Regions from separate parts of the Akkermansia massiliensis genome, predicted to be linked through region 1. Evidence: riboswitches for the same ligand, from Rfam matches in the RefSeq annotation. Region 1 holds a riboswitch; each other region holds the start of a gene.
The links. A riboswitch is a leader RNA that binds a small molecule or an ion and turns the genes downstream of it on or off. The one in region 1 is predicted to bind cobalamin.
Positions count from the first base shown of each region.

Region 2: it holds a riboswitch for cobalamin, as region 1 does, so the genes downstream of both, M8N44_RS06255 (sirohydrochlorin cobaltochelatase) here and M8N44_RS02580 (TonB-dependent receptor plug domain-containing protein) in region 1, are expected to answer to the same signal.
Region 3: it holds a riboswitch for cobalamin, as region 1 does, so the genes downstream of both, M8N44_RS09885 (ribonucleoside triphosphate reductase) here and M8N44_RS02580 (TonB-dependent receptor plug domain-containing protein) in region 1, are expected to answer to the same signal.

Region 1 is NZ_JAMGSI010000001.1:614,847-624,917, reverse strand. Features, by position in the region: gene M8N44_RS02600 (amidohydrolase) at 1-181, opposite strand, end outside; gene M8N44_RS02595 (porin family protein) at 329-931, shown strand; gene M8N44_RS02590 (beta-galactosidase) at 1,181-3,523, opposite strand; gene M8N44_RS02585 (extracellular solute-binding protein) at 3,623-5,740, opposite strand; gene M8N44_RS02580 (TonB-dependent receptor plug domain-containing protein) at 5,887-7,893, opposite strand; cobalamin riboswitch at 7,929-8,068, opposite strand; gene M8N44_RS02575 (cobyric acid synthase) at 8,412-10,071, shown strand, end outside.
Region 2 is NZ_JAMGSI010000001.1:1,448,601-1,458,671, reverse strand. Features, by position in the region: gene cbiD (cobalt-precorrin-5B (C(1))-methyltransferase CbiD) at 1-389, opposite strand, end outside; gene M8N44_RS06270 (precorrin-8X methylmutase) at 423-1,085, opposite strand; gene M8N44_RS06265 (hypothetical protein) at 1,092-2,330, opposite strand; gene cobI (precorrin-2 C(20)-methyltransferase) at 2,327-3,034, opposite strand; gene M8N44_RS06255 (sirohydrochlorin cobaltochelatase) at 3,036-4,001, opposite strand; cobalamin riboswitch at 4,014-4,240, opposite strand; gene M8N44_RS06250 (TfoX/Sxy family protein) at 4,494-4,868, shown strand; gene M8N44_RS06245 (TlpA disulfide reductase family protein) at 4,911-5,924, opposite strand; gene M8N44_RS06240 (GNAT family N-acetyltransferase) at 6,089-6,589, opposite strand; gene M8N44_RS06235 (hypothetical protein) at 6,783-7,637, shown strand; gene M8N44_RS06230 (hypothetical protein) at 7,748-8,272, shown strand; gene M8N44_RS06225 (four helix bundle suffix domain-containing protein) at 8,875-9,327, shown strand; gene argS (arginine--tRNA ligase) at 9,467-10,071, shown strand, end outside.
Region 3 is NZ_JAMGSI010000002.1:514,656-524,726, forward strand. Features, by position in the region: gene M8N44_RS09875 (phosphoethanolamine transferase) at 1-1,363, shown strand, start outside; gene M8N44_RS09880 (glycoside hydrolase family 88 protein) at 1,418-3,652, opposite strand; cobalamin riboswitch at 3,883-4,056, shown strand; gene M8N44_RS09885 (ribonucleoside triphosphate reductase) at 4,209-6,305, shown strand; gene nrdD (anaerobic ribonucleoside-triphosphate reductase) at 6,355-6,549, shown strand; gene M8N44_RS09895 (anaerobic ribonucleoside-triphosphate reductase activating protein) at 6,576-7,292, shown strand; gene M8N44_RS09900 (aspartate:alanine exchanger family transporter) at 7,304-8,917, shown strand; gene M8N44_RS09905 (alpha-galactosidase) at 9,048-10,071, opposite strand, start outside.

The DNA.
Region 1 (10,071 bases):
CATTTCCCAGGTCCCTGCGGGCGGTGGGCTTCCACCGGGCTTCCAGCTCTGCGGCACTCCCCGTTTCCAGAATTTTCCCGTCCCGGACGGCGACGGCCGCATTTCCGGCGGCGCCGGCCTGCCCCGCGCCCGCCAGCATGCGGGAAGCGGTCACCAGCAAATCACACGCTTGTTGTTCCATGGCGCAGAATGTACCCCACCGGGCCCGTTCTGGCAACTTCATCTCCCGGTGCCCGGGGATTTCATGCAAATTTGACATTTCATGTTTGACTTCAAAAGAGAAAACTGCCAAGAATGAACCACAGTTAAATTCACCATTTATCCCCATATGAACAAGACTATACTGCTAGGTTTGGCCCTTGTGGCCTCCGTGTCCGCCGCCAATGCCTACCACGCCGACAAATACGACGGCCAGTTCGGCATGTCCCTGGAAGGAGCTTACGGCATCGCCACCAAGGATGCCATGCCCAACGTGGCCGGCGGCAATCTGAGCATTTTCAATTACATTGAAACCGGCAGCATTGTTCATCAGATTTCCCTGAACGGCGGCATTCTGGCAGGCTCCCACCATCCCAGCGTGCATGACCTGGGCATCAGCGGCCCCTATACCGCCAGCGTCCGCTCCACCTACGTTCCGATGATGGCCGGTTATACGCTGAACCTCCCCATCGGCGATTACACGATGTTCTATCTGGGCGGCAAGGCGGGCGCCACGTACGGAGACATTAAAACCACCATCCACGGGCTGGAAGACGGGAGCCGTTCCCACACCATCTCCACCACCAAGTTTTCCTGGGCAGCCCAGGCCGGGTTCAAGTTCAGCATCTCCAAGAGCGCTGACTTCCTGATCGGCTATGAATATTACCAGATTCAGGGCTACAGTGATCCCGGCTACCACACCATCAAGCTGGGCTTCTCCTGGAACTTCTAACAATTAATCATTGAGTTCATTACTGCCTCCCGGCGGCTCCGTACACCACGGAGCCGCCTTTTTCATGCCGGGGGGAGGAGACGCATGCCATGCGGTAACCAAGGCATCAGCAAACACGTGCTCTTAAAACCAGCGCATGCCGCGCTCGCGTGAAGATTCCGTTGCCTCCAAAAGTGCTCCAAAAGGAAAAAGGCCGCTCCATCCCAAAGGATGGAGCGGCCCCGGAAAGATCAGGATTTCCGGGAATCCCTATTTGACAGGCTTGAACGGCTTGGGAGACGCGTAGACTTCATAGTCCTTGATGCGGCCGTTTTCCCGGTTCTGGCGCGGCAGGTAGCGGAAGCCGGAGAGCTTCTGTACCTTGCCCAGGTCCAGCACGATCATGTGCGGGTGCGTGGGGTTGTCTCCCTGCCACTTGGTGTGCCAGTAGGTGGTGGGCTGGTTGTCCATCACCAGGCCCGCCTGGGCGGCTTCCCCCGCCGTTTCATGGGAATCCGCATAGACCACGGACCACTGTTCGCGGGGAAGCAGGTTGCCGGAGGCATCCAGGAAATTCAGCTCCGCAATGGCGGCGTGCGGGCCGTTGTCATGGGCGTTCTTGCTGACGAGGGCGATGTAGCGGGCCTGGACGGGAGCGCGGAATTTGATTTCCTGCTGGTCCGCGCCCTTGGCGAAGGTTCCCTTGTGCACGAGCTGGCTGGCAGCGGGAGCTACGGGCTTGCCCACACGGAAGACGTCCGCCATGGCAGGGTCCCTGTTGACTTCGTAAATGGCTTCCTTCACGCCTTTCACCGTGCCGGAGCCGCCGTCCACGTCCAGCACCACGATTTCATTTTTCCCCGGTTTCAGGTATTCGCCGGGGCAGTAAAGCGCCTGCTGGGAACCGATGAACCAGAAGCGGCCCAGATTGTGGCCGTTCACCCACACGACGCCCTTTTTCCAGCCGTCCCGCATGTCCAGGTAGGTATCCTTGGGGTTGGAGACGTTGAAATATCCACGGTGGAACACGGGCTGGTCGCCGCCCGGCTTCTTGCCGGAGAAGGACAGAAGCTCCACGCCCTTGCACGGGAGGTTGTAGATGAGGAAGTTTTCCAGCTTCTTCCCGTCCAGCGTGATGGGGCCGCGGATTCCCTTGCGTTCCCCCTGGATTTGGCCGCCGAAGTTGATGCGGCCCATGTTTTCCACAAAGATATCCACCGTATGGAGGCCCGCGGGAATAACCACGTCACAGGCGTCCTGCTTGTAGCGGCGGTCTGCCGCACCCTGCCTTTTGCCGTCCACGTAAACGATGGCGCGGTCCTGCATGTTGTTCATTTTCAGCTCTCCCTTCACCGGGCCGTTCACTTTCGTCCGGTACAGGATGAAGCCCAGGCTCTGCCCCAGGGCTTCCATGTGCACGGGCTCCTTGCGGATGACAGGCTGCGGGAGCCGGTTGAACATGCCGGCTTTCTCCGTGAACGTGATGGGCGGCAGCTCCATCATTTCCGGCTGCGCGGGCGGTTCGGGGAGCTTGTACGTATCACCGTAATAGTCCTGAATGGTCTGGCGGAAGGTACGGTAGCGGTCCGTCAGGGTTCCGTTTTCAGAGATGGGCGCGCCGTAGTCGTAATTGGTCACGTCCGGCGTGTAGGCCCCTTCCCAGTTCGCCCCGTTCATGAAGCCGAAGGAGGTGCCCCCGTGCGCCATGAAAAGGTTGGGGGAGACATTGTTTTCCAACATCCACTTCAAGTCGCGGTTGAAGCCTTCCGTACTGCCGCCGTTTTTGGGCTTGCCCCAGTGGTCAAACCAGCCTACCCAGAATTCGCCGTTGATGCGGGGAGTCTTGCCCTTGTGCTTTTCCAGGTTGGCAAAGGCGCCCTTGGCTCCGCCGCCGAAGTTCATGGCGGGAACGATGCCGGGCAGCGTGCCGTTGTTGATCATCCAGTCGTTCGGGCCGTCCGAGGTAAAGGGCACCACGCCCGGAAGCTCCTTTTGGATGACTTCCAGGTGTTTTTTCACGTAGTCCTTGTCGGAGCCGTAGGAGCCGTATTCATTTTCCACCTGGGCCATGATGATGGGGCCGCCCTTGGTGATCTGCAGCGGTTCCAGCATGGAGCAGACTTTCTTGAGATAAGCCATGGCCGGTTCCAGGAAACGGGGGTCCTGGGAGCGGACCTTCAGGTCCGCATCCTTCAGCAGCCAGCCGGGGAACCCGCCGAATTCCCATTCCGCGCAAACGTAAGGGCCCGGACGCACGATGACCCACAGGCCGGCCTTCTGCGCTTCCTTGACGAATTCCACAAAGTCCAGGTTGCCGGAGAAGTCCCACTTGCCGGGTTCCGGTTCATGCACGTTCCAGAACAGATAGGTGCAGACGGTGTTCATGCCCATGGCCTTCATGCGCTGGAACCTGTCCTGCCAGTGCTCACGCGGCACGCGCGGGTAGTGCATTTCCCCGGAGATGATTTTGACGGGCTTTCCGTCCATCAGGAAGTTTTCCTGGTTGGTGGCGAAGACATGCTTGGCGCCGTCATTGGATTCCGGCAGGGGCATGGGAGCGGCCATGCAAAGGTGGCCTGCCAGAAACAGGGCGGAAAAAAGTGATATTTTCATGATAATGGAGTCAATAAACGGTTCTAGGGAATAATAAGGGGAATTATGATGAAAAACCGCCTCCTTTCAATTTAAAAAGGAGCCGGCGGGCTGGTTTTATTACGGAGCGGCGTCATCCGGTCTTTCAACACGTATCACCTGATGCCTTTCCTCAAACGGAACGCCCCGGCGCCGGGCCTCCTGCGTTTCCTTCTTCATTTTTTCATCCACCCAGTACAAGTGGGATTCCAGGGGGTTGTAAATCCGGGGGGAACAGAACCGCGTGGGGGATTCCGGCCAGCGTATCCAGCGCCAGCAGGCGACGTACGTGTAGGGTTCCCGCCAGCCGGGAATCCAGACGCAGAGTTCATGAATGCGCTTTTGGGCGCGTTGAAGGGCTTTTTTCAGGGCGGCGCCATCCGGGGCATTCCGCTCCGCGTCCAGGGCCGCATCCAGTTCCGTGTCCGCCACGGCAAAGATATTGTTCGTGTTGCCCACGGGGTTGCCGCGGGCATCGTACGCCAGCTCGGAAGCAAAGGTTTCATAAAGCCGGGGGAACGGCGTCTGGAGCGGCCACGCCCACAGGGCGGCCTGGTACCGTTTTTCAAATACCTTCCGGGAACAGACATTATAGGTCAGGGGGTCCAGGCGCAGGTCCACCCCGCATTTCAGGGCCTCCTGCCGTAGGATGGAACAAACATTGGTCATCAGGGTGGAGGAGTCCGCGAAGGTCAGTTCCACCACCAGCCGTTCCCCCCGTTCATTCTTCAGCACGCCGTCCTCCCCCATTTCCCGGTAGCCGGCGCGGGCAAAATGTTCCATGGCTTTTTTCTTGCTGTATTCCGGCGCTTTCAGCGGAAGCGTCAGATCGCCGTACCCCTCCATGTAGGAGCCCAGCCTTCTCATATTCCCGCGGAACAGGGTATCAATCACCATGCCCATGTTCACGGAATGCGCCAGCCCCCTGCGAATGCCGGGGTTTTTCAGAAGCTTGTCCGCACAGTTCAGGTACAGGCCGTACGGGGGGCAGGCATAACCGGCTTCCAGGCTGTACTTGTCTATGTAGCCCCGGTGCACTTCCGGCAGTTCCAGCCTGTTTTCCCACACTTCCGGCTTGCGGACGTTCATCATGTCCAGCTCCCCGCGGCGGAACATTTCAACCGCCTTGTTTTCCAGGTTTACAAATACATGCTCCACCTGGTCCGCATTGCAGGAATAGCGGTAGTATTTCCTGTCCTTCGCCCACCAGTCCTTCACGCGGGCCAGGGTGATGCGCTCGCCTATCCGTATTTTACCGGGAACCACCACGTAGCCCCCCGTATTCGGCGGAACCTTCCACTGGTAGCGTTCCAGAAACAGGGAGTTGAAATCATGGTAAAAACCGGGATGGGCCGGATGGAAATCCACGCAGGCCATGTAAGGCAGCAGCGGCCCGGGTGACGGAAGCGTCAGGGCAATGACGGAATCCCCGTATACCGTAATCTGGTCATACGTGGAACGGAACAGGGTGGTCCAGAAGGGGTCCCGGGCAAAGCCGGACGTGCGGAGGCAGATATTCAGCAGGAAGTCCTGCGCCCTTACGGGGCGGCCGTCCGAGTACGTCGCTTCCGGGTCCAAATGGTAAAAAACGGTTTTCCCGTCCGCGGAGACGGCCCAGCGGTCCGCTAGCCCCGGAATGGGCCGGAAGGTTTCCGGATGCAACCCCACCAGGGGAAGCCACACGTTGTCAATGGCGGAGTAGTTGAAAAAGGTCTCGCTTCCCGGTCCGAACGCCCGCAGGGTTCCGGGAAACGGCGTATTGATCCACAGCCGGACCAGCCCCCCTTTCACGGCCCGGGGGTCACCCACTTCCGGTTCCTCCATTCCGGTCTGCCATTCCAATCCAGCAGGAACCTCCTCCAGGGGAAGCTGGCGGATATGGTCTTTCAGCTCCAGCCTTCTGCCGATGCGTTCCACGGAACGCTCCTGCTCGGCCAGACGCCGCCCATCCCCATCGCCACGGGAGACGGACAGCAGGCTTTTCTTCCGCTCGCCGCCTGCCAGTTCCCGGAGCAGTTCCCGCTCCACAGATCTGTTCCACCGTTCCACGAAGCCGTCAAACACGGCAGGCATGCCCCTGCCGTCCGTCCGTCCGGAGGCCTCATGCCAAACGTCCGCTTCCCGCTGGGCGAAGTAAAGGACTCCTCCCAGAAAGACGGCGAGGACCAACGCCCCCAGAATGTACAGCCAGCGAAACACAGCTTAGATTACCGCCGCATGTTAACCGATTCCGGAACCACCGGAAAACAAAAAGCCCATCTTCCGCCCGTGGCTGTTCCCTTCGCCTGAAACAGCCCGCAAGACGGAAGATGGGGGTGCAATCAACAATTAGTCCTGAAAAGCAATTAGAATTCGACCGTCACGCCGCCGAAGACTCCCAGCCCCCGGGCCTGGCGCGGTCCGAAGTTATAGTCATTCGTGATGATGAAATTCTGGTCAAACAGGTTTTCCACACGCACATGAAACGCCACATTGTCCGTCACCTGGTACCTGGCGAACAAACGCGCCGTAAAGAAGTTGTCCAGACGGGCATAGTTGTAGTCCGTACGGCCCATGGCGGATGTTACGCCGAAGCCGACCGTCAGTTTTTCAACCGGAGAGGTATAAACCTCCGCGTTGATGGTGTGGCGGGCAGTATTGGCCATCTGGATGGTTTCATATTTGCCGATGGAGTCGCGCTTGGGCATCGTGAAGGTGTAGTTGGCATAATAGCCGCTGTTCCACGCATCCTTGAACTGCCCCTTGAACGCTACTTCCACGCCATAGGAAGTGGCGTGGGAGAAGTTGTCGTAAGTCGTGTAGGAGTTGGGCCACGTGCCTACGCTCCTGGTGCCGATTTCATCGTTGATGCGGGTCCAGAATCCCGTCACGGAAGCGTAATGGTTGTCCGCCAGGCGCTGTTCCACGCCCAGGTCTCCGCCCAGGGATTTGGACACATCCAGGTCCGGATTGCCCACGTAGCCGTAATTGGCGGCGTACTGTTCAAAGTAGGTGGGGGCGCGGAATCCGGAACCCACGGAACCGAAAATACGGGTGGGGGAATCCTTGCCCGTCACCTTCCAGGAATTGGAATAACGCCACGTGAAGTGGTTGTTCCAGACGGAATCATGCTCCAGGCGCAGGGCCACGCTGGCGTCAAAGTTGTCCGTGGGCGCCCACATCTGCTCCGCAAAGAAGGCAAGCGTGCTCTGCCATTCATCCTTGGCCACGTAATTGTTTTCGCTCATGTAGTCGGAGCGGTCCCAGGCCATGCCGGCGACCGTCTTCCATTCCTTGTTCCACGTAAGTGCATTGCGCCATTCCGTCTGGAAGCGGCGGTTGCACATCACGTTGGGCTGGAAATCGAAGCCCGGCGTATGCGTGGAATAGTCCATGTTGTAATGCCCGATCATGAAGCTGGTGGACCACAGCTTGGTAATTTCCGCATCCACGCGCCCCGTCACCAGGTTGCTGCGGTTCTTGTCTTCCGTGTTGTACAGGTGGGGGTCCGTCACGGCGGGCCACTGGTCGTAATCCACATACGGCGTGGGGTATTCAAAGTAGGAATCCAGGCGGCGGTAGGTAAAGCCCACCTTCACCTTGTCATTGACGTCATAGCCCAGGCGCACGGCTTCCTGCCACTGGCGGAAGTCGTTCATGCCTTTCCGGTTGTCATAAATGGCCGGATAAATGGTGGGATCGTTTTCCGTGGATTCAAACCCCACGCCCACAAAGTAGGAAAGCTTCTTGATCTTGCCTGAGGAAGTCGCGTAGCTGTTGAAGGAATGGAAAGAACCGGCTTCCGCAAAAATCCTGGTCACGGGATCGCCTTCCCCTTCCGGGGTGTCCATGGCGACAACGCCGCCAATGGCGCCGGAACCGAAGACGGCGCCCTGGGCGCCCTTCACCACTTCCACATTGTCCACCGTAAAGAGATTGGTGATCCCCAGCAGCTTGTTGCCGGACATGTTGACATCACTGATGCGCATGCCGTCAACCATGGTCAGGGTGTAGGTTTCCTTGTTCATCCCGCGGATGACGGTGTTGCTCACGGAACCGCGCTGCCAGGTGCCGCCGCCGTCCAGCGTGAAGACGCCGGGAGTCTGGGAAAGGGCTCCTGTCAGGGTTTCAATGCCCGCTTTCTGGAATTCTTCCGGATTGATGATGGAAACGGATACCCCGGACCGGTTGTACGGCACGCCCGTAAAGTGGGACGCCATGGTCAATTCCGGCATGACCTGCATGGTTTCCGAACTGGCGGAGGGCTTGGAGTCTTCTTTTTTAGCAGACTCGGCAAGAGAGGACTGGCCTGCGAATGCGGCAAGGCCAACGGCAATAGCGCCCATCTGAAGGGCTTTCTTCGTATAAAGCATGGTTGTGGTGCCTTACGTTCGGTAACTCGCCGAACAGTTGGACAACCCCACAGGCTGGTCTTCTGGCTTGCGAGACAGGCTCGCTTACAGTGGCGGTACCGCTCCGGATTCACACCGGTATTCCCCAATCTATTTCCTGCCCGGCTACGGGCGTCCCTGAGGTCTGTAACCCTTCCCATGAGGGTTCATGAGACGGATGAAATACCAAAGAGACCGGTATGACAAGCCAAAAAAATTTTTCTTTGAACATTCCGCCGCTTTATGGACGCTTCCTCTTTTCAGCCGCCGCGCGCCATCCCGTTTTTCCAACCGGAGTTCTCCATTTTTGTCTTGTCACCCCCGGCGCGTACAGGACATGATGCGCCCATGACACGCCTTTCACCCTCCTTCCCGCAGCGGGGAAGGATTTCCGTTTTCAGAGGAGTTCCCAACTTCCGGAAAAACCGTTTCTTCAAGGCGTTTCCTTCCTTTTTCCGGAACAGGCGCCATCCTGGAACGCCGGTCTTAATTACTACGGCATGAACAGTTTTTCACACGGAGGGGATTTAAAATCCCTGGCGGCGGACGCCGGACGGCCCGAACGGGAGATTCTGGATTTCAGCGTCAACCTGAGGCCGGAGGGAATGCCGGAGTTCATTGCCTCCGCGCTGTGGAAGGCCATGGATGCAGCCGTTCCCTACCCCTCCCCGGACATGGCGGAGCTGCGGGAACTGGCGGCGGTTCATTACGGGCTGCCTTCCGGTTGCTTCACCTTCGGCAACGGAGCCAACGAACTGATTCACGCCCTCCCGCGCGCGCTGGAACTGAAACGGGCCGTCATTCCGGAACCCGCTTTTTCCGAATACAGGCTGGCCTGCCTGCGCCACGGCACGGACGTTCTTTCCATCCGGACGGAGGAACGGGATTCCTTCATTCCGTCTTCCCTCCTGCCGGCGGAACAGGCCGCAGACGGAAGCGCCGTTTTCCTGGCTAATCCCTGCAATCCATCCGGCGGGCTGCTGGACGTTCCGGCCCTGCGGCAGGCCGTGCGGAACCGCCCCGGAGTCGTCTGGATTATTGACGAATCCTTCATTGACTACGCGGACGGAACGGAATCGCTTCTCCGTGACGCGGCCCTTCTGCCCAACCTGGTTGTCCTGCGTTCCCTGACCAAATTTTACGGCATCGCCGGCGTCCGGTGCGGCTTTTCCGTCTGCGCCGCTCCACTGGCGGAACGGCTGAGGCAGTCCCTGCCCGCGTGGAACGTGAACGCCTTTGCAGCGACTGCGGCGCGGGCCGTGCTGGAACAGCCGCCTTCATGGGCGGACGGGGAACGCGCCCTGAACCGGGAACGCCGGGAAGACCTGTTCCGCAGGCTTTCTGCCCTGCCGGGCGCCGCCGTGCTGCCGTCCGGGGCCAACTTCCTGCTCTTCCGTCTGGCGGGGGCGCCTTCCGGCCTGGCCGCCCGGCTCCTGAAAAACCACGGCATCGCGCTGCGCGACTGCTCCAATTATCCGGGGCTGGAAAACGGCGGCTGGTTCCGTGCAGGCGTCCGCACGCCGGAAGAACACGCCCTGCTGGCAGAGGCCCTGCGGGCCGAGCTGAAGGGAGGCGGCCCCGCCATTCTCCGCAAACTGCCCAAACCGGCCCTGATGATTCAGGGCACCTGCTCCGATGCTGGAAAAAGCGTGCTCACGGCGGCCCTGTGCCGCATTTTTCTTCAGGACGGCCACCGGGTGGCCCCGTTCAAGGCGCAGAACATGGCCCTCAACTCCGGCGTAACCGCGCTGGGGGAGGAAATGGGCCGCGCCCAGATGGTGCAGGCCCAGGCCTGCCGCATCGACCCGGATGCCAGGATGAATCCCATCCTGCTCAAGCCCCATTCCAACACCGGCTCCCAGGTGATCGTGATGGGGCGTGCCGTAGGCCACATGGAGGCGCGGGAATATTTTACGGCCAAAAGGCGCTTCTGGCCGGACGTGCGCCGGGCGTACGATTCCCTGGCGGACGAGTATGACGTCCTCTGCCTGGAAGGGGCCGGAAGCCCCGGAGAAATCAACCTGAAATCCGCAGACGTGGTGAACATGAACATGGCCCGCTATGCGCGCGCCAAAGTTCTGCTCACCGGGGACATTGACCGGGGCGGCGTGTACGCCTCCTTCCTGGGGACGTGGATGACGTTCGCCCCCTGGGAAAAAG
Region 2 (10,071 bases), 830 kb from region 1:
ATGGCCCATTTGTGCTGCTCGCAGTCCAGGCCCGGCAGCGTGCACAGGCCTATGCCTCCGCCGGAGCGCAGGATGAGGAGGGCCCGGCCAATGGGCAGGAGATAATCTTCCCGGGCGGCCTGCTCCGGCACGGCTGCGCTTACGCGCGCTTCCAGCACGGCTCCATGGGTGCAGTCCGGGTCGTCCCCTCCGTCCTTGACGATGCGGGCGAACCCCGGCGCGCAGTCTGCCAGCGGAAGCGTTCTCGTCTCCCCGTCCGGGAAAAGCAGGGGAAGCGGTCCGTTGATTTCTTCCCCGTTCAGCGTTTTCCATGCGGCCGTGATGGCGGCGGCGGCATTGGCTCCTGTGGAAAATCCTTTCCGGAGCGGCTGGCGGAGGGGGGCGGACATGGATGGGGGACGGCTTTTTGGAATGCGGAAAACTTAGGAGGCGGGCAGGTTTTCCAGAATGGCGTGCAGGGTGGTCACGGCCAGGGCGCTCCCGCCGCGCCGCCCGTCCAGGACAATCTGCGGGACGGGGCACGTCCCGGTCAGCAGCTTGGATTCCACGACGTTGACGAAGCCCACCGGCATGCCTACGATCAGGGCGGGCCTGATGCCTTCCTCCAGCGCGTACCGGGCGATGCGGGCCAGGGAAAGGGGAGCGTTCCCGATGAGGACGATGGCTCCGTCCAGGATGGGGCGCGCTTTTTCCGCGGCGCAGATGGCGCGCGTCCTGCCTGTGGATTTGGCCTGTTCCGCAATGTCGGCATCGGAAATATGGCAGTGGATGTCCTCCCGTGCGTAGCCGGGATGGGCGCGCCTCAGCCGTTCCACGGAAAGTCCGGCGCGGATCATGTTGGAATCGCAAAAGATGGGGCAGTGCCTGCGGAGCGCCTCCAGGGCGGAGGGAATGGGATCATGGCGGAACGCCAGCCCCTCGCCGATGGAAAGGTCCGCCGTGGTGTGGATGAGCCGCCGCATGACCTTCCATTCGGCAGGCGGCAGCTCTTCCCAGCCGTGGAACTCTCGTTCAATGGCGGCAAAGCTTTCCGCCTCAATGGCGGCGGGGGGCATGTCCCAGCGGATGTTAAATTCAGAGGTCATGAGAAGTCAGTGGGTATAGTGGATGAAAAGTCCCGTCAGGGCAATAAGAAGGATGGCCCCGATCATGCGGGAAAGCTGCATGACCACCACGATGGTCAGGGCATCCCGCGTGGGGAAGATGCCCATGGCGGAGGGAAGGTTGCGCCGCAGGGCGCGGATGGGGTTGCCGATGGCGCTGGCTACCAGCATGGCCAGCAGAATCTGGGAGGAGGTGACCATGCCGTGGCTGCGGAGGTTGGCGGCCACCCCTGCGGCCTGGACCAGGCCGCCCATCTGCGCGGCGACGATGCTCATGAGCTCCGCGGGAAAAATGCGGTTCACCCAGTCTGGCACATGTTCCTCCCACCAGGAAAACAGGCCGTTTTTCATCAGCCATTCCACGCCGATCATCAGGGGGACCGTCAGGCAGAGCATCCGGAAAACAAGCGCCAGCACCCGCAGGCACGTCTGGCGCAGGGATGTGCGCCATTCCGGGGAGGCGTGCTCCGCGGCGGCCACGGCGCCGGCATTCCCGGAATCCGGCACGGCGGCGGGGCTCTTCCTGCGGTGGAGGAACAGCACGGCCGCTATGAACAGGAAGCCGAAGCCCATCTGCCACCCGAAGTAGCAGATGGCGGGCAGCCCCACCGCGCCGATGACCGGATACGCCACCCGCAGGGAGTGGGAGACGTAGGAAAGGTAGCTGTTCACCATGCCGCCCGCAATCAGGTTGGAATGAGTAATTTTGCCTTTTGCGTGGCTGCTCACCAGCATGCCGTTGGCGGCGGCATTGGAATAAAGCGCCGTGGGGATGGACAGGCTGATGATTTCCGGCAGGTGGGCCCAGCGGGCCAGTCCGCCGAACAGCTTGCCCAGGGCAAGATGCCAGCGGAAGATTTCAGCAATGCCGCCGATGAAGGCCGCCACGGCCACCAGGCCGATCAGGCTGCCAATCTGGGGAAGGCGCGCCAGAATTTTTCCCGCGCCTGTCTCCGGAACCTGGGTGTTCCGGGAATGATGGCTCTTTTTGGGCGGCGGGGCAGGGCTGGAAGCGGCGGCTTCCGTCTTTTCCCCTCCCGCCTGCGTTTCCCGGGTGGATTCCCCGGCAGGCTTCATGGCTGTGCGGGCTTTTCCCGATCCCCCGGCGCCCATGCCGGCGGGCATGTGGACCACCATGACTCCGGAGGCTGCCAGGGCCAGCGCCAGCCAGAGCCAGCGGAGGGGCCGGCGCCAGGGATAGGTGCGGGAGTGCCTGGTGCGGTTCATGCCTTCTTGACGAACATCAGGGAAAGGTATTCTTCCGGCCTTGCGTCAATGACGTCGATGTCGTCCGTAATAAACTCGTCGGGCATGCCGAGCCTTTCCCCGTAAATGACGCGGATGTCCTTTTCCCGCCGGATGCGCTCCATCAGGCGCGCGCGGCTGCGGTAGGTCTTCATGAGAACGGTGGTGGTTCCGGGCGGGAACTCCAGGGAATCCGCCATCTCCGGCTTGAAGGCGGGAATGACCCGGAGCCGTTCCCCGTTTTCCACCAGTATTTGGCGGCTGCGGGCCGCCAGGGTGCAGAAGGAGGTGACGCCCGGCACCACTTCCGCGTGCAGGCCGGGATTCCGGCTGAGCAGGAGGCTCAGAATATAGCCGAAGGTGCTGTAGGTCATGGCGTCTCCCAGCGTGGCAAAGGCGCAGTCCAGGCCGCGGGAAAGAACTCCCTCAATAATGGCCGTATTCTTTTCAATCTGCTCCTGCCTGGTTCTCGCGTCGCGGGACATGCTGAAAACCAGCTTGCGGAACTCCGCCTTCACGCCGCCCACGGAACGCACCACCGCTTCGGAAATGCTGAAATCGCTGTTGGGTCCGGTCACCGTAAACACCACGTCCACGGAGCGGAAGACGTTGACGGCCTTGAGCGTGAGGTATTCCGGATTTCCGGGGCCGATGCCCACCCCGTAGAACTTTCCAGGGCTGGCCATGTCAATGCGCTTGTTTGGGGGTCATGAGGTCGTCCTCCGTGGTCCGGGCATGGCGGGAGAAAACGGCGCGGATGCCCGGGTTTTCCCCCAGCCCACGCAGGTGGGTCTTGACGGTGAAGCCCTCCTTCCTGAGCATGGAAGCCCAGGAATCCTCCTCATCCCCGCCCAGGTCGTTCTTGGCGTGGTCTCCGGCCACCAGCATGAAGGGGGCCAGCCAGACGGTCTTGGCGCCGGACTTTTTAAGCTGTTCCAGAATGGGGGCCACCCCCCGCGTTCCTTCCACGGTGGCGAAAAACGCCAGGCTGTCGCGGTCGTTCAGCTCGCGGGCGAAGTCGGAAAGCACCATGTCGCAGCGTCCTTCCTGCTGGCCGTGCCCCATGAGCAGGATGGCTTCATCCTTCTTCCGTTCCGCGGGGAAATGCTCCAGAAGGGCCGTGATGGCCTCGTTCCTGTCCCGTTCGCTTTCCAGCAGGGGGCGGCCGATGAACACGTGGTCAAAGCTGTCCGGATGGCGCGCCAGGAAACTGACGATCTGCCTCTCCATCCGGGAAAACTCCTCGCCGGGGGCGATGTGAAGGGACTGGACGCGCAATGTGCGTATGCCTTTGCGGGCCATCTGTTCCAGATTTTCCTCCACGGAGGGAACGGGGGTTCCGCGTCCGGCAAGCTTCCTGCGGATAATGCTTGAAGTATAGCTCCACTTCAGGCGGTCCGGGGCATAATGGGCCAGCATGTCCTTCTCCAGCTCCTTGTAGGAGACGGTAGCGTCCTGGTGGCTGGTCCCGAAGGCCACGAGAAGAAGCCCTTCCTGCCGTGACGGCGCCGCCTGTTCCGCCGGGGCGGGGGACGCTTCCGCCCTGCATGGGGCGGCGGAAAGCACAGGCAGGGAAAACAGGGTGAGTCCTGCAAGAAAAACGGAGGAAAGGGGCAGGAATGCCCCCGGTACGTAAGAGGATGCTTCAATCATGCGTTGATAAGGTATGGTGAACCGGAGCAAGGATATTCGGACTCCGGGTCTCCAACCTCCCCCTCGCCTTCACCCTCCGGAATGGGAGGACTGGCTGACCGGAACGCTGGCGGAAAAGCGTTCCTTGAGGGTTTGTAACCCGATACCGCAGCGCGACTGTTTCCGGTTCTCACGGAATTCCCCGTTGCTTCGGCGTGTTTAATGGCGTTTTTAGCCGTCACTGTCAATGTTTATTAGAACGCCGCCGAATTTCCGGAGACTGGGAAAAAATGTGCGTGGACGGGTAAAAACCGCCTTTTGGCCGTTCCTGCGCCTGCTCTTGGAAAAAATGCAGGTTCCGGATGCGGAAGCGGTGGAAGACGGGGCATTCCGGGGTGCAGAAATCCCGGCGGAAAAGAGAGGGAGGAAGCGCCCCATTCCGTACCGTGCCGGGGCTTTCCAATCCGGTAGGCCGCAGGCCGGAGTTTGCTGCTTGCAGAAGGCGGGGCAGGTATGAGAACATGGAGCATGGCTTCTTCCCCGGATGTTGTAGAATATATCTGTTTCCAGCTCCGGCATGCCGGGGACATTTCCTTCAAAAAAATGTTTGGGGAATACGGCCTGTACTGTGACCGGAAATATTTCGGCCTGGTATGTGACAACCAATTATTTGTCAAAATCACGGAGCCGGGCCTGAAGCTGCTTCCGCAGCAGGAGCAGGGCAGTCCCTATCCCGGCGCCAGGCCGCATTTCCTGATGACGGAACTGGATGATGACCGGGCTCTCTCCTCCTTTGTCCGGGCAACCTGTTCCGTTCTCTCCGCTCCGGATGTCTTATCCGGGAAGAAGAAAAAAGCTTCCGGAGAAAAAAGAAACAGGCGTCCGTAAACGCCTGTTTGTTCCGGATGAAATGCCGTTCGGCTGAAAGGCTTATTTATCTTCCGGAGCCTCTGGCACAGCCAGGGAAGAAAGGCTCTTTTTCAGATTGCCCGCAACGGTCTGCGTGGCTTCATTATCGGACTCCGCGAATTTGTCCACGGCCTGCGTCAGGGATTTGAGGTCGGATTCAGAAACCTTTCTCCCTTTCGCCTTGCGCTGTTCCAGGGCGGAAATCTTCTTGTTGAGGTCGGCCAGCTTCGGCAGGTCCTTGTTCGCCTTCAGAGTCGCCAGCGGTTCGTCGAACTCCTTGACGGAGGGGACCGCCGTCTTGAGGCGCGTGATGGCCGTCACCGCTTCCAGCGGGTTGGACTGGATCTGGGCCTGCACCATGTCCTTGGCGTCTCCCAGCCATTCGTCAAAAGCGGCGCAGACGGCCTGGGCCTCCTCGTCGTCCGTTTTCTTCCGCAGGGGCGTGATCTTGGACTCGATGTTGCTGCCGTTGGAAACGACCGTCTTGGCCAGGGATTTGTACTTGTCCAGCTCCACGCCTTCCAGGATGGGAAGGCCGCGTTCCACCTTCATCACCTCCTTTTTCACCAGGTCGTAAAGCTGGGTGGGATGCCCCTTGGCCACCACCTTTCCGTTGGCCCCGATCAGCACCGCATGCGGCAGGCCGCCCGGGCAGGAGGCCGCCGGAATATCCAGCCCCTGATAGACGGGGAAGGTAATCTTCTTTTCCTCCAGGAACTGCTTCACCCTGGGGGTCAGCCCCTGGCGGTGACTGCCAACCACGGTGAAACCCTTGGATTGGAATTTGTCCTGTAATTCCTGCAAATGCGGCATGCTGGCGATGCAGGGAGGGCAGTTGATGCCCCAGTATTCAAAAAACACCACCTTCCCCTTCAGGTCGGAAGCCTTGATTCTCGGCCCGTGGAGGTGGCTGCCTTCGTCAAAGGATGGGTAGGTGACTTTGGCGCCGTTCCCGTTGTCCGCCGCGTGGAGGAAAGCCGGGGCCGTCATGGCGGCAATGGAGCCGGACAGAATGAGGGCAGTAAAGGTTTTCATAGGATGAATGATGCAGAATCCCGCATTGAGTGTCAAGAAGGAAGCTCGCGCCCCGCGCTGCCTTCTCCGGTTGTTTCCTCGGCTGTCCCGCCTGTTCTGTTTCGACGGGCTGCGCACTTCCGGTCCGGGGAAGCCCGGCGGCCCGTTCCCATGGGAAAAACGCTTCAGGCAATATCCAGCCCCATGATGTAATCCGTCATGTAATAACCGTGGCCGATGTGGAAATCCCCGCGTTCCAGTTCCCGCATCCCCATGCGCCGGTAAAACTCCACCGCCCGGGTATTATAGCGGTTCACGTTCAGGCGCATCAGGCACGGTTCCGGGTGGATGCTCCTGATGTAGCTGACGGCCTGGCGGAACAGGTAGCTGCCGATGTGCAGCCCCTGGAAGCCGGGCAGAACATAAATTTTCTGCAAGTGGAAGACGCCGGGGCCTTCCGGCTGGACGGACAGGTAGCCGCAGTCCTCCCCCTGATGGGAGGCGATGAAATACACGTGCCCTTCCTCCATCTGCTTCTCCAGATTGGCGGGGGAATACATCCAGTCCATCATGAAATCCATCTGCTCCTGGGAAAGGAGGTCCCGGTAAGTGGCCGGAAAAGCCTGGAGGGCCAGTTCATGAATCAGCATGATGTCGTCCTTGGCGGCTTGGCGGAGTGTTGGCATGGCGGGAATATTACACGGAAAAGCCCCGGATGAAAAGGGCCTCTTCCACGTTCCCGGCGGAATTTTCCGTCCATGGCCCACTTTCCCCTCCCTATTCCGCCGGGGACGCCGTATGCTGGATGACACAGGCTTTTTTGACGGAAACCGGGGGGAAATCCTGTCTGTATTGTGAACCCTGCATGCATGCCAAATCATGAGAGAACCCATTCCCATACAACAATGGCTCCCCGCGGGGCCGCTGAGGGACATGGGTGAAAAATACGTGAGCGGCCTTCCGGACGTGGCGCAGAACCCCATCGGCCCGGAATCCCTCATGCACCAGTCCGACCACTCCTGGACGGAATACCTGGTGGCCTACTCCCTGCTGTATCCGTGGGTGGTGATCGCGCTGGGCCTCCTGGGCGGGCTGGCCCTGGGGGCCTACTACCTTTTTTGCCGCCGCCGGGAATACGACCACCGCATTTTCTGCTCCAAATGCGGCACCATGATGTACCCGTGCGGCCTGCACTGCCCCAAGTGCGGCACGTCCAATCCCAAACCCCGCGCCCTGAACTGGATTGGTTATTCCAGGCTGCGCACCGTGATTCCGTCCACCGGATGGAAAAGGCATGAGGAAGTCCTCCGCAGCTACCGGCGGTGCTTCTACTGCGGCCAGCCGCTCCATGAGCCTACGCTGAACCAGCGCTGCCCCGCCTGCGGAAAGGCGGTGCTCCAGGGGGAACAATCCGTGGACCAGTATGATGCGTATGTTGGGCGCCGCAGGGGCTGGACCTTTGCGGCCGTGGTCGTGCTGGGCATCATTCCCATCCTGGGGCCGCTGCTGGCCTCCTCCCTGTACAAGAGGACGCTCATCAACCCGTATTCCCTGTACATGACCGTATTCAGGGAAAGCTTCCTGATGGTGGTGCTCTTCCTGTGCCGCCATCTGTTCCGCCTGCTGCCGTTCATCGGAATCATCGGCATGCCCGTCCTCTGCGTGACGGAATACCACCTGTACCGGCGCATGTTCCTGTGGAAGACGGAGAAATATGACTTCGGCGAGAAGTAGGGGGGGGCCTCCGGGCGGGAGCTTCTTCCCGGGGCGGCCTTTCCGGTGCATCCACGGGAAATGATGGGCTGCGGGATTGACTTGGAATCCGGGCCACGTACCTTTCCTCCATGCAGATGCGTTATGTCCTCTTGCCCTTCCTGGGAGCCCTTTGCCTGGCCCTGGCCGCCTGTTCCGTCACATACGGCAACAAATCCGTGGCGTCCCCGGAAGTATACGGCAGGCTGGCGCCGGGAAAATCCTCCAAGGCGGACGTTTACGACGCTCTGGGCCAGCCCTCCGACGTGGTGACCATGAAAAACGGCGTCTTGTGGACCTACCGCTACCACAAGGCTAAAAACGACTTCCTGGGCAATATTCCCCTCTTTGGCGTCGGCCTGATTGCCGGAGGGAAAAACGGGGACGTTTATACGGTGCTGGCCCTGTTTGACCGGCGGGGCGTGCTGGCCTCCCGTTCGGCGGCGCGGCAGAAGCTTTACACGTCCAACCTGGCTTCCCTGAAACGCTCCCTGGACGTCATGATGGAGGGCGAATCGTCACACCAGCGTGTGGAAATGGAGATGAAAAAGATAGGCCGCCCCTTTGACCCCTCTGCGGCCAAGGATGCGGACCTGCTGGAAAAGTCTCTTGATTAACGGCCTGCGGGCTTTCTCTTCCTTATTGTATCAAGTATGACAAGGAATCGTTTTTTTTCTAATGGACTAAACTTCCTGCATACAGTAAGTAGGCGGTGTTCCCCGAAGGGATACGGCAGGGATTCTTCCTGAATTCCTCCGCTCCCGGTGGAGCAAACCCTATAGAAAAATAGAATGAAAATGAAAAGAAAACTGGCATTGGTTCTGGCGAAGGCTTTCTCCGGAAAGTCCGTGCCGGAAAAGAAACGGGAAAAAGAGGTAAAGGCCTCCAGGAAACTGGAAGCATGGCTGAAGGCTTCCAGAATGCGGTCCTTCTAGAAAAGGCCTGCTGACGGAAAAGGCGGATTCGGGCGCTGGCCGCCCGGTTCGCGGGGAGGGACGGGGAGAAAAAAATTGAGTCTCCCTTTTTTTCATCGTACCATAAAACGATGAAGCGCGTGAATGGGACGATGGGGACGGCTGGGTCCTTTGGGACGGAGAGGGAAGGGAGGACAGATGGATGACGGGCGTTTACTGCCTAAGGGAGGCGGCTACAGACGGCTTCTTTCATTCCGCAACGCCCAAATCATTTACGATTTGACGGTAGCTTTCTGCGACGCTACTTGAGTCGTGATGCGCGTACTACTGACCAGATGGTGCAGGCGGCGCGTTCCGGCAAGCAGAATATTGCGGAGGGGAGCATGGCTTCCGCCACTTCCCGTGAAACGGAAATCAAGCTGACCAATGTAGCCCGGGCCAGCTTGGAAGAGCTTCTGCTGGACTATGAAGATTATTTGCGTATGCGCGGGTTGAGGCTATGGGATAAGGATTCTCCCGAATCTCTGTTGATGCGGAAGGCCTCCCTGCGGCATGACCATTCGGAATGGTTTTTAAATCTGGCTCATTCCAGAAACGATGAAGTGTTCGCGAATATGGCGGTTTGTCTGATTTATCAGGCCGCTTTTCTCTTGAAAAAACAATTGAATGTACTGGAAGAACGGTTTTTGCAGGAGGGAGGCTTAAGGGAGAGAATGACCCGGCTGCGGAAGCAGAGGAGAAAGTCGGGAAGCTCGTAAAAGCAATTGTCTCACCGGTCTCATTCGTCCCAATGGTCCTCCCGGGCAATTTCCGGGCTGGGTTGCAGGTCAAAAGATATGTCTTCATGACAGTTGCGCCTTGACTACGGCGTTGGAATGTCCGTTCATCTGGGCAGACATGACCATACCCGGAATTCTTGAAGAAAAGTTGTCCGCCGCATTGAAAGCGGTGTTGGGGGAGGAGCTTCCCGCTGATTTTTGCGCTTCGGTGACGCCCTCCGCGGATTTGCGGTTCGGGGACTACCAGAGCAACGCCGCCATGGTGCTTGCCAAGCGGTGCCGCACGAATCCCCGCGCTCTGGCCCAGCAGGTGGTGGACCGGATGGGGCAGGACGGCGTCTGTTCCCTGGAAATCGCCGGACCCGGGTTCATCAACTTCCGCATCAAGCCGGAATTTTACGCCGCGCGCCTGCTGGCCATGCTGGCGGACGACCGTCTGGGGGTGGAGAAGGTGCAGGACCCCAAAACCATCGTCATTGACTTTTCCGCGCCCAACGTCGCCAAGCCCATGCATGTGGGCCACATCCGTTCCACCATCATCGGGGACGCCCTCTCCCGCGTGGCCCGCTTTGTGGGGCACAACGTGATTACGGACAACCACATCGGGGACTGGGGCACCCAGTTCGGCATGATCCTGTGGGGCTGGAAGAACATTCTGGACGAGCAGGCCCTGGCCGCCAACCCCATTGACGAACTGCTGCGGGTGTACAAGGACGTGAACCT
Region 3 (10,071 bases), on a different contig from region 1:
CAGCATGGCGGAGACCAACTTCCGGGAAGCCTGCGCCTTCTGCACCGCCGCCTCCGCCACCGGGGCCCTGCTGCTGGCGGCCTTCATTTACCTGGCCATTTACTGGAGCCGCCGTTCCCTGCGCCAGAAGGCCACGTGGGGCGCGCTGGCGTGCATCTGGAGCCTGTACGGAATCTTTCTGCTGCTGGGCATTCCGGCCACCTCCTACAGCTCGGAACCCCTTTACCTTTACTACACCTCTGACAAGGCCAAGGGCTGGCCCCTCGTGGACTTCGTGATGGCGTACAAGCTGGCGGACGAATACGTCACCCAGGACGCAAGCCGTTTCAATGAACTCCGGAACCTGCCGTCCTGCGCGGAACCCCTCTCCGGATGCGACGCTCCGGACGACCTGGCCGTGGTCTTCCACATGGGCGAGAGCGTGCGCGCGGACCACCTTTCCCTCAACGGCTACCACCAGAACACGATGCCCCTGCTTTCCCGGGAACCCAACGTCGTTTCCTTCCCCCACGCCACCTCCTTCGGCATCGTGACCAGGATTTCCGCCATCGGCATGTTTACGGATGCGGAACTGTCCCGCCGCCGCCCCGCCCATTCCTCCTTCATTGACCTGTTCAACAAGCACGGTTTCCGCACCGTCCGGATCATGGACCTGTGCGGAGACTCCATCCATGACTATTCCCTGGGCATCCTGACCCGGAACTGCCGGGAACGGAAGCAGACGCCGCCCATGCACGAAACGCCCGGAATGATGCAGGAACGCACCTCCCTGGTCATGGAGGAATCCCTGAAACGGCACGGCCGGGAAAAACAGCTTTACGTCATTTACAACAACGGCAGCCACATGGCGTTCAGCTACCCCGCACAGGCGGAACGCTTTACCCCGGCGTCCTGCAACATGGACGACCCCAAGGCCCGTCTGGAAGAAACCGTCAATGCGTATGACAATTCCATCGTGGACCTGGACGCCTCCGTCCACCGCATGATTGCACTGTTGAAGGACAGGCCGGCCATTTATTTTTACTGCTCCGACCATGGCGTGGCGCTGGGCGAGGAAGGAAAAATGTTCCAGGGGCATGTTCTGCCGCCTGTTTACCGTCCCGCCATGTTCGTGTGGTATTCGGACGCCTTCGCCTCACGCTACCCGGACATGGTGCGCGCGCTGAAGGCCAACCGCCTGAAAGCCGTCTCCCACGACCACATTTTCCACACCCTCCTTTCCCTGGCCTCCATCCGGTCGGAAGTCGTCCGGAACGGCCTGAATCTGGCCTCTCCGGACGCCCGGGAAACCCCGGCCCCCCTCCAGCCGGAAGTGCTGGCGGAATGGCTGGCCGCTCCCGCACCGCCGCAGCCGCTTCCGTAAAAAAGATGGAAGCTGCCGTCATCCTCTGCGGGGAACGGCAGGATAGGACGAACTCTACCGTACCCGGACTCGCAGGGGATGCCTGACGCACTCCCGGACGCGGCGTGCCTCCGCCTCCCAGGCGGCAGAGGATTTGAACGGAGAAGCCTTGTCCCAAACCGCCCCCATGTACCACTCAAAGGGCTTTCCGTTCGCCGCCTCCCTGATCCAGTAGGTACAGCCTTCCGAGTCCACTGCCCCGCCTTCCGGACCCCAGGGAACTATCACGGCGGTTCCCAGGCATCCGTCATTCTTCCGGGGCCTGCTCCATGCCGTCATCAAGCCGCCGTCCTCCCGGTCCTTCGTGACCGTTTCATAATCATTCCTGCCCTTTCCGGTATCCATTCCCACGCCGGCCTTCACCGTTTCCGCCCCCCGGATGGTCAAGGTGCTGCGGACTTTGGAAAAACGGCTTCCTGCGTCCAGAGCCACCCTCCGCGTCTCCGCCACGCGTACGCCGCCGCCAATGTCCCACGGCGCATAAACCACCTCAAAAGCGGTCTGGACCGGACCGTTGTACAATGCCCGCGCGCTGGCCCAGTTTCCGGATGCATGCGGTTTCCCATCCCTGAACACGGCAATGCCGCCGCAGCCCCGTCCCGGCCCTACGTTGTACATGTCCAGTCCCCTGCCATGATCCCGGTGGTAATCCCCCCGCTTGTAGAATTCATTGATGACGGGAGCACCCGCGCGCTTGCTCCATACATCCGTTCCGCTGGAAACCAGGCCCTCCCCCTCAGGGGCCGGCCTGGCAACGGCCGGACCGTAAATCCGGTGCGCCGTAAGATCGTTCTCCCACGCGAAATCATCCAGGCGTTCCGGGACCAGGCGGCTGAAACAGACGTCCGCGGAAGGAGCCGCCTTCAGGGAGGAATCGTTCAGAATCCAGAAATCACGGGCCGTTCCGGGCCGGAAATTGCTCTGGAACAAAAGAGTATCCGTCCTTCCGTCTCCATCCGTATCCGCCAGTTGGTGCGGGATGACGCGCCCGTGGCGGACGTCAAACACGCGAAGGGCGGCGGCATTCCCGGAAGTTCCGGACGTCCAGGGCACCGACACGGTTTCAGCAGGACGGAACTTGGCCAGTGGGTTCGTGACGGTTACAGTCTTTCTCTGCGGATGGTCCCGGCCAATGACGTATTTGCGCAGTTCGGTGCCGGCCATCAGGTAGGCGCCCGCGCCGTATGCTTCCGTATCCTCCCCGGAATAATGGCCCGGCTTGTCGGCAATGGGCTGCACCCAGCCCAGCGCGCCTTCCGCGTTGACGGAATCACAGGCGGCCTTCCACGCCCTGCGGATGACGGGAAGATATTCATCCGCATCCAGATACCCCTGGTTCACCCCCCACAGCATCCCGTACATGATAAAGAGGGTGCCGCTCATCTCCTTCAAGGGGGGCTCTTCCGGGTCCAGCAGGCTGGCGTGCCAGGAACCGTCGGGCGACTGGCATTTTTTCAGGGATGCCGCCATACGCTTGAGCAGATCCTCATAAAAGGGGCGGGAAGGCCAGTCCGCGGGCATGTCCTGAAGAATAAGCGGCAGTCCGGCAATCACCCAGCCGTTGCCCCGGCTCCAGAACATCTTTTTCCCATTAGCCGCCGGAATGGTGAAGTAACGGGAATCACGGAAAAACAGCCCTTCCTTCCGGTCAAAAAGATAGTCGCAGGTGAGCTTGTATTCCCTGTCCATGAATTCCAGATACCGGCGGTCTCCGGTATAGGCCGCCAGCTTCACGAACACGGGAGGGGACATGAACAGGGCGTCCGACCAGCTCCAGCGGTCCTGGCAGCCGGGAGTCCCGAACTGGAGGGAAGCGGAGGAGGGCCGGTTCATCACCCCGTCCAGCACGGCGCGTATTTTCTCCGCCGCAGCGGTATTTCCGTCTTCCATCGCCATCTCCATCCAGGCGTGGCCCACGGCGTGATCGTCCGCATGGTAATGCCGTTTCAGGGTTCTCCATTCCTGTTCCCCTCCTGTTTTCCTCAGCAGCGGCAATCCCGGCCCTTCCGGGACGGCCAGGCCATACTGCACCAGGCCGGAATAAAAGGCGCCGTAGGTCCAGTGCAGCGGCGAGCGTTTTCTGGGATGCTCCGCCTGCCATTTCGCCACCAGGCGGAGATTATCCCGGATGGTCTTTTCATTCCAGTCCGCGGGAGCGCCGGAAGCGGGGCTCCCCGCAGAAAGCGCGGGAAGAACCAGCAGCAGGAAGGATTTACGCCATCCGTTTTTTGAAAAGGAAAAGAAATTCATTTGACTGGTACGGAAAAAGCCGCGCTGAAATTTCTCCGTGAGGAATGAATCTTCCCTTTTCGGCCTGTCCCGTTTTCCCCCGGTCCCCGGAAAGGGGAGGCAAGGGCACATATGGTGCCATGACGGAAGGGAATGCCGCGTTATCAACCATTCCCTGCAGCATATATACAACATATTGTATCATTATAAATATTTAATACATTATTTATACATTTTCCTTGCGGGGGCTCTCTTTCTGTGGTTCATTGCGTTTCAGCGCAGGTAACGGAAGACGGTGAAAATCCGTCGCGGACGCGCCGCTGTAACCGGTAGACGATGGACCGGACACTGACTGCCAGCAGTCGGGAAGTCCCCATCACATGTCGCACCGGAAGCCAGAAGACGACCTGATGCCCCCGTATCCCATCCCGCGGACAGGATGAACATACGCACAGGTCCTCATCGTGCCCCTTGTTAAAAATGCACGCATGCGGCGGCCCCTGCCTATGATTTTTCCAGGCTTTTGCCCAGGCTCGCGGATGAGCGGTCATCATCCCTTCCAAGCGAGACACCCACCATGGCAACAAGCATCATCAAGCGTTCCGGAAAAAAGGAACAATACCAGGGCTACAAAATTGAGGAAGCCGTCAAGAACGCGTTCCACAGCTCCGGCACCGCCTACAACCGTTCCATTTACGAAGAAGTGGAAGCCAAGCTGAGCCATCAGGACTGCGCGCATGTGGAAGAAATCCAGGACATGATAGAACGCGCCCTGTTCCGCTGCGGATACTTTGACACGGCCAAGACCTTCATCACCTACCGCTTCCTGCACAAAATGCAGCGCGAACAGCTCGGGGGCCTCTATTCCGGCAACACGTACGTGGACTGCAAGCAGACGGTGGAGGAATACATCGGCCAGAGCGACTGGCGCATCGCCGCCAACTCCAACACCACGTATTCCAACGCCGGCCTCATCAATAACACGGCGGGAAAGGTGATTGCCAACTACTGGCTGGACCAGGTTTATTCCGCACGGGAGGGGGCCGCCCACCGGGAAGGGGACTACCACATTCATGACCTGGACTGCCTGACCGGGTACTGCGCCGGGTGGAGCCTCCGCAACCTGCTCAACGAAGGATTCAACGGCGTGCGCAGCCGCGTGAACAGCAGGCCGCCGCGCCACTTCCGGGAAGCACTGGGCCAGATGGCCAACTTTCTGGGCATTCTGCAAAGCGAATGGGCCGGAGCCCAGGCCTTCAGCTCCTTTGACACCTTCCTGGCGCCTTACGCCTTCAAGGACCAGGCGGATTTCACGCGCATCAAGAAGGACATCCGCAGCTTCGTCTACAACCTGAACGTGCCCTCCCGCTGGGGGCAGTCCCCCTTCACCAACGTCACGATCGACTGGACCGTGCCGCGGGACCTGCGGGACCAGGCCCCCTTCAGCGGCGGGGAGCACCTCTTTGAAGGGGTGGAGGACCCGGGCCTGCTCTCCCTGGCGCGGGAACGCGGCGTGAACAAGCTGACAGAGCTGACCTACAAGCATTTCCAGAAGGAAATGAACCTGATCAACAAGGCCTTTTACGAGGTGCTCACGGAAGGGGACAGCACCGGGCAGCCCTTCACCTTCCCCATCCCCACCGTCAACATCACGGAAGACTTTGACTGGGAAGGGGAAAACGTGCCGCTCCTGTTTGAAAACGCCGCCAAGATCGGCTCCTCCTACTTCCAGAACTTCATCGGCAGCCAGTACACCGTGAATGAAAACGGGGAACGCGTGCCGGACGAACGGGCCTACAAGCCGGACGCCGTGCGCTCCATGTGCTGCCGCCTCCAGCTGGACCTGCGGGAGCTGCTCAAGCGCGGCGGCGGCCTCTTCGGCTCCGCGGAAATGACCGGCTCCATCGGCGTGGTGACCATCAACCTGGCCCGGCTGGGCTACCTGTTCAAGCAGAACCGGGAAGCACTGTTCGCCCGGCTGGGGGAACTGCTGGACCTGGCCAAATCCTGCCTGGAAAAGAAAAGAACCTTCGTCCAGGAAATGTACGACCGCGGCCTGTACCCCTACACCAGGCGCTACCTGCCCACCTTCCGCAACCACTTCTCCACCATCGGGGTCAACGGCATGAACGAACTGCTGCGCAACTTCTCCAACGACTCGATGGACATCACCTCCGAGGAAGGCAGGACCTTTGCGGAGGAAATCCTGGAATTCATCCGCCTGCGCATGCAGGAGTACCAGGAGGAAACCGGCAACCTGTACAACCTGGAAGCCACCCCTGCGGAAGGCACCACCCACCGCTTTGCCCGGGAGGACCAGAAGCGCTATCCGGACATCCTCCAGGCCGGGCCCGTGGGGCAGCGTTACTACACGAACAGCTCCCAGCTCCCCGTGGACCACACGAGCGACCTGTTCCGTGCGCTCCAGCTCCAGGACGAACTCCAGTGCTGCTACACGGGGGGAACCGTCTTCCACATGTACATGAATGAAGCCATCAGCTCCCCGGAAGCCTGCCGGGACATCGTCCGCAAGGTGCTGACCCGCTTCCGCATGCCGTACCTGACCGTCACCCCGCTCTTCTCCGTCTGCGACAAGCACGGCTACCTGCGCGGGGAGCACCAGTACTGCCCCTTCTGTGATGAAGAGCTGCTCCACATCCACAGGCATGAATAACCCTTTTCAACCAGCCGCCTCGTTTCAAAACCCAGCCATCAATACGACAATGACCAAACAGGAAATATTAAGCAAATACGCACAGGACCGTACCCGCTGCACCGTTTACACGCGCGTCATGGGCTATCACCGCCCTGTGGAAACCTTTAACGCCGGCAAACAGGGCGAATTCCACGACCGCGTCCACTTCGTGGAACCGGACCGTCCCTGCTCCTGCTCCGCCCAAACGGAACAGCCGCGGTAATTTTCCCAATAACATATGCGAAGTCAATGGGAACGGGCCGGGGCATAGCGGACATCACGCCGCTCACCTTGCTGGATTTTCCAAACAAGGTGGCCTGCATCTTCTGGCTGAGAGGCTGTAACTTGTTTTGTCAGTACTGTTACAACGTCTCCCTGGTCAGAGGAACGGGCTCTCCTGCCGGAGACCGGACGGACTACCTTGATTTCCTCAGAGATCGGGTGGGATTTCTGGACGGGGTAGTCCTGTCCGGCGGCGAGTGCACGCTGTGTCCCGACCTTATCCCCATCTGCCGCGAGATACGGCAGCTAGGCTTCGCGATTAAAATAGACACCAACGGCACGAGGCCCGGCGTGGTGAAAGCGCTGGTGGAAGAGGGGCTTTGCGACTACATCGCCCTGGACTACAAGGCGCCCCCCGAACAATACGGCGCCGTCACCGGCAGGCCCGACCTTTTCCCCTCCTTTTCCGCAACTCTGGACTACCTGATCGCCTCCCAAACCGCCTTTGAAGTCAGAACCACCGTCCATCCCGATTTATTGACGGAAGATCACGTCAACAACATCATACGCGACTTGACAAAGCGCGGGTATGGGGGCAACTACTTCGTGCAAAATTTCTACCTGACCAAACAAACACTCAACTCTCTCCCCGCGCCGAGCCGGTTGTTTGACCGGACCAGGCTGGAGCCGGCCTCCATCCCCGTCCACTTCCGCAACTTCGAGTTCGCTCCGGGCAAAGTCTGACCCAGCCGACCATGTTCGACATCCTGCTCAACCACAACACCCTGGTTCTCTTCGGAATCATCTTCTTTGGCATCGCCCTCGGCAGCATTAAAATATACGGCCTGAACCTCGGCCTCTCCGGCGTTCTCTTCGTAGCGCTGGCCGCCGGCCACTACCGCCTGGCCATCCCCAACGGCGTGGGCCAGCTGGGCCTGGCGCTCTTTGTGTACTGCGTGGGCCTGAGCGCGGGCAACCGCTTCTTCTCCGCCATCGCCAAGCAGGGAAGCAAGCTCGCGGTCATGTCCGCCGTGATTGTAGGCGTTTCAGCCCTCTTCACCTGCCTCTTCGGCATCTGGTTCAATGTTCCCGCGGGGATTTCCTCCGGCATCTTCGCCGGCGCGTGCACCAGCACCCCGGCCCTGGCGGCAGCCACGGAAAGCCTGCCGGGAGCCTCCGGAAGCGGCGTCAGCATCGGCTACGGCATTGCCTACCCGTTCGGCGTGGTGGGCGTGGTCCTCTTCGTCCAGCTTCTCCCGCGCCTGCTGCACTTTGACCTGAACAAGGAGGCCAAGGCCATGCACTCCAAGCAGGAGGCCAGCATCATCTCACGCTTGGTCCGCGTCACGCAGCCCAACCTGATCGGCCAGAACATTGCGGACTGCAAGCTGCTGGACGGCCTGCACTGCATGGTCACCCGCGTGGTGCGCAACGACAGGCTGATGCCGCTGACGCCGGAAGACACGTTCCGGGAGGGAACGGAAGTCCTCATCGTGGGCAACAGCGACACCATGCCGCATGACGTCGCTTTCCTGGGGGAAGTATGCGACAACCCCTACCCCATGGACTCCCAGAAGGAGCGCCGCAAGCTGATCCTGACCAACAAGAACTACGCCGGGCGCAAACTCCGCGATCTGAAAACCCTGCGAACGGACGGCGTGATCATCTCCCGCATCTCCCGCCTGGGCTTCACCTTCGTCCCCACGGGGGACACCACGCTGGAGCGCAATGACGTGCTGACCGTGGTGGGTTCTCCGGAAAACCTCACCAAGTACGGGGACAAAATCGGCCACCGCAGCCAGGACATGAACCAGACGGACCTTCTTTCCCTCGGGTTCGGCCTCTCGCTCGGTATCATTCTGGGGCTGGTCAACTTCAGTCTGGGTAACGGCCTGGGCATCTCCCTAGGGATTGCCGGCGGCCCGCTGATTGTGGCCCTGCTGCTCGGCCACTTCGGGCGCCTGGGCCCCATCGTGGGTTACATCCCGCGCCCCACCCGACTTCTTTTGCAGGACCTGGGCCTGGTCTTCTTCCTGGCTGACGCCGGCATCAAGGGCGGCGCGGACCTGGTCACCACCGTAGCCACGCACGGCGCGGCCGTGTTCATCATGGGCGTCATCGTCACCTGCTCCGGCATGTTCGCCGGTTACTTCGTGGGCATGAAGGTCTTCAAGATGAACATCCTGGAATGCCTGGGCGGCATCTGCGGTGGCATGACCTCCACCCCGGCCCTGGGCGCCATCGCCAGCAAGACGGACTCCCAGGCTCCCGTGGTCAGCTACGCCACCGCCTACCCCGTGGCCCTCATCCTGATGACTATCATCGCGAAAGTCATCATCCAGACCATCGGCGGCGTGGTGGGCGTTTAGCCCAAGGCGCAAACTTCACCACCCGGAAAGACCGCGTCTCCGGCGGTTCTCTCCGGGCGCCATGCTTCACGGAAAAAGGAATATCGATTGCGGATCAGCGCCGTTTACCTCCTTGCCACCAGCCGGAAGTTTAAGACCCCGTTTCCGTCACTTCCATGCAGACGGACTGGAAGGCATTTTTCCAGTTGATGCGGATTCCGAAGTCCATCAGAAAATCACCACCAAGCACCCGTTCATGGACGTTGGCCAGGGGGCCGTTTTCATCCAGGTTGATCTCCCTGACCAGGTATCTGGCGGCAGGATTCAAGCCTTTCAGGCGCAGGGGCGGCGGGGAATCCGCCAGCCATTTGTCCATTAGCCAGGCGAAGACGACGGCCCTTTTTTCATGCACGTACATCAGGGAGGCCACCCGGCTTTCATACGGGGAAGATAGTCGGTACAGGTCCCCGAACTGGACCACGGGGCGGATGCGCTTATATTCCGCCAGCGCCCGTTTGGAAAATTCCACTTCCTCCTTCGTCATGTCACAGGGCTGAAGCTCGAATCCCAGACGGCCCGACATGGCGACGTCAAAACGGAATTTGAGCGGCGTGACGCGCTTCGTCTGATGGTTGGGGGAGGCCGTCACATGGGCGGCCATGGTAATGGCCGGGAACAAATGGCCTATGCCCCACTGCATGAACACGCGTTCACAGGCGTCCGTATTGTCGGACGTCCAGAATTCATGATGCCTCCGCATGGTCCCGTAGTCGGCGCGGCCTCCGCCGGAGGAGCAGGCCTGAAACGTCACGTCCGGAAATTCCGCCGCCAGCGCATCAAGAATGGCTTCATAGCCGCGCACGTAGTCAATGGACAGGTTCCCCTGATGGCTGGCGTCCAGCCAGGGGGAGCCGGGATCGGAAATCTTGCGGTTGCAGTCCCATTTCACGTAGGAAATGCCCGGATGTCCTCCCAACAGTTTCCGCATGGCTTCAAGAATGTATGCGCGCACGTCCGGATTGCTCAAATCCAGCAGGTACTGGCTGCGTTCCAGCCTGTTTTCCCGGTGCGGAAGGCCGATGACCCATTCCGGATGCTTCTGATAAAGTTCCGAGCAGGGGTTCACCATTTCCGGCTCCACCCAGATGCCGAAGCGTATCCCCAGCTTTTCCGCC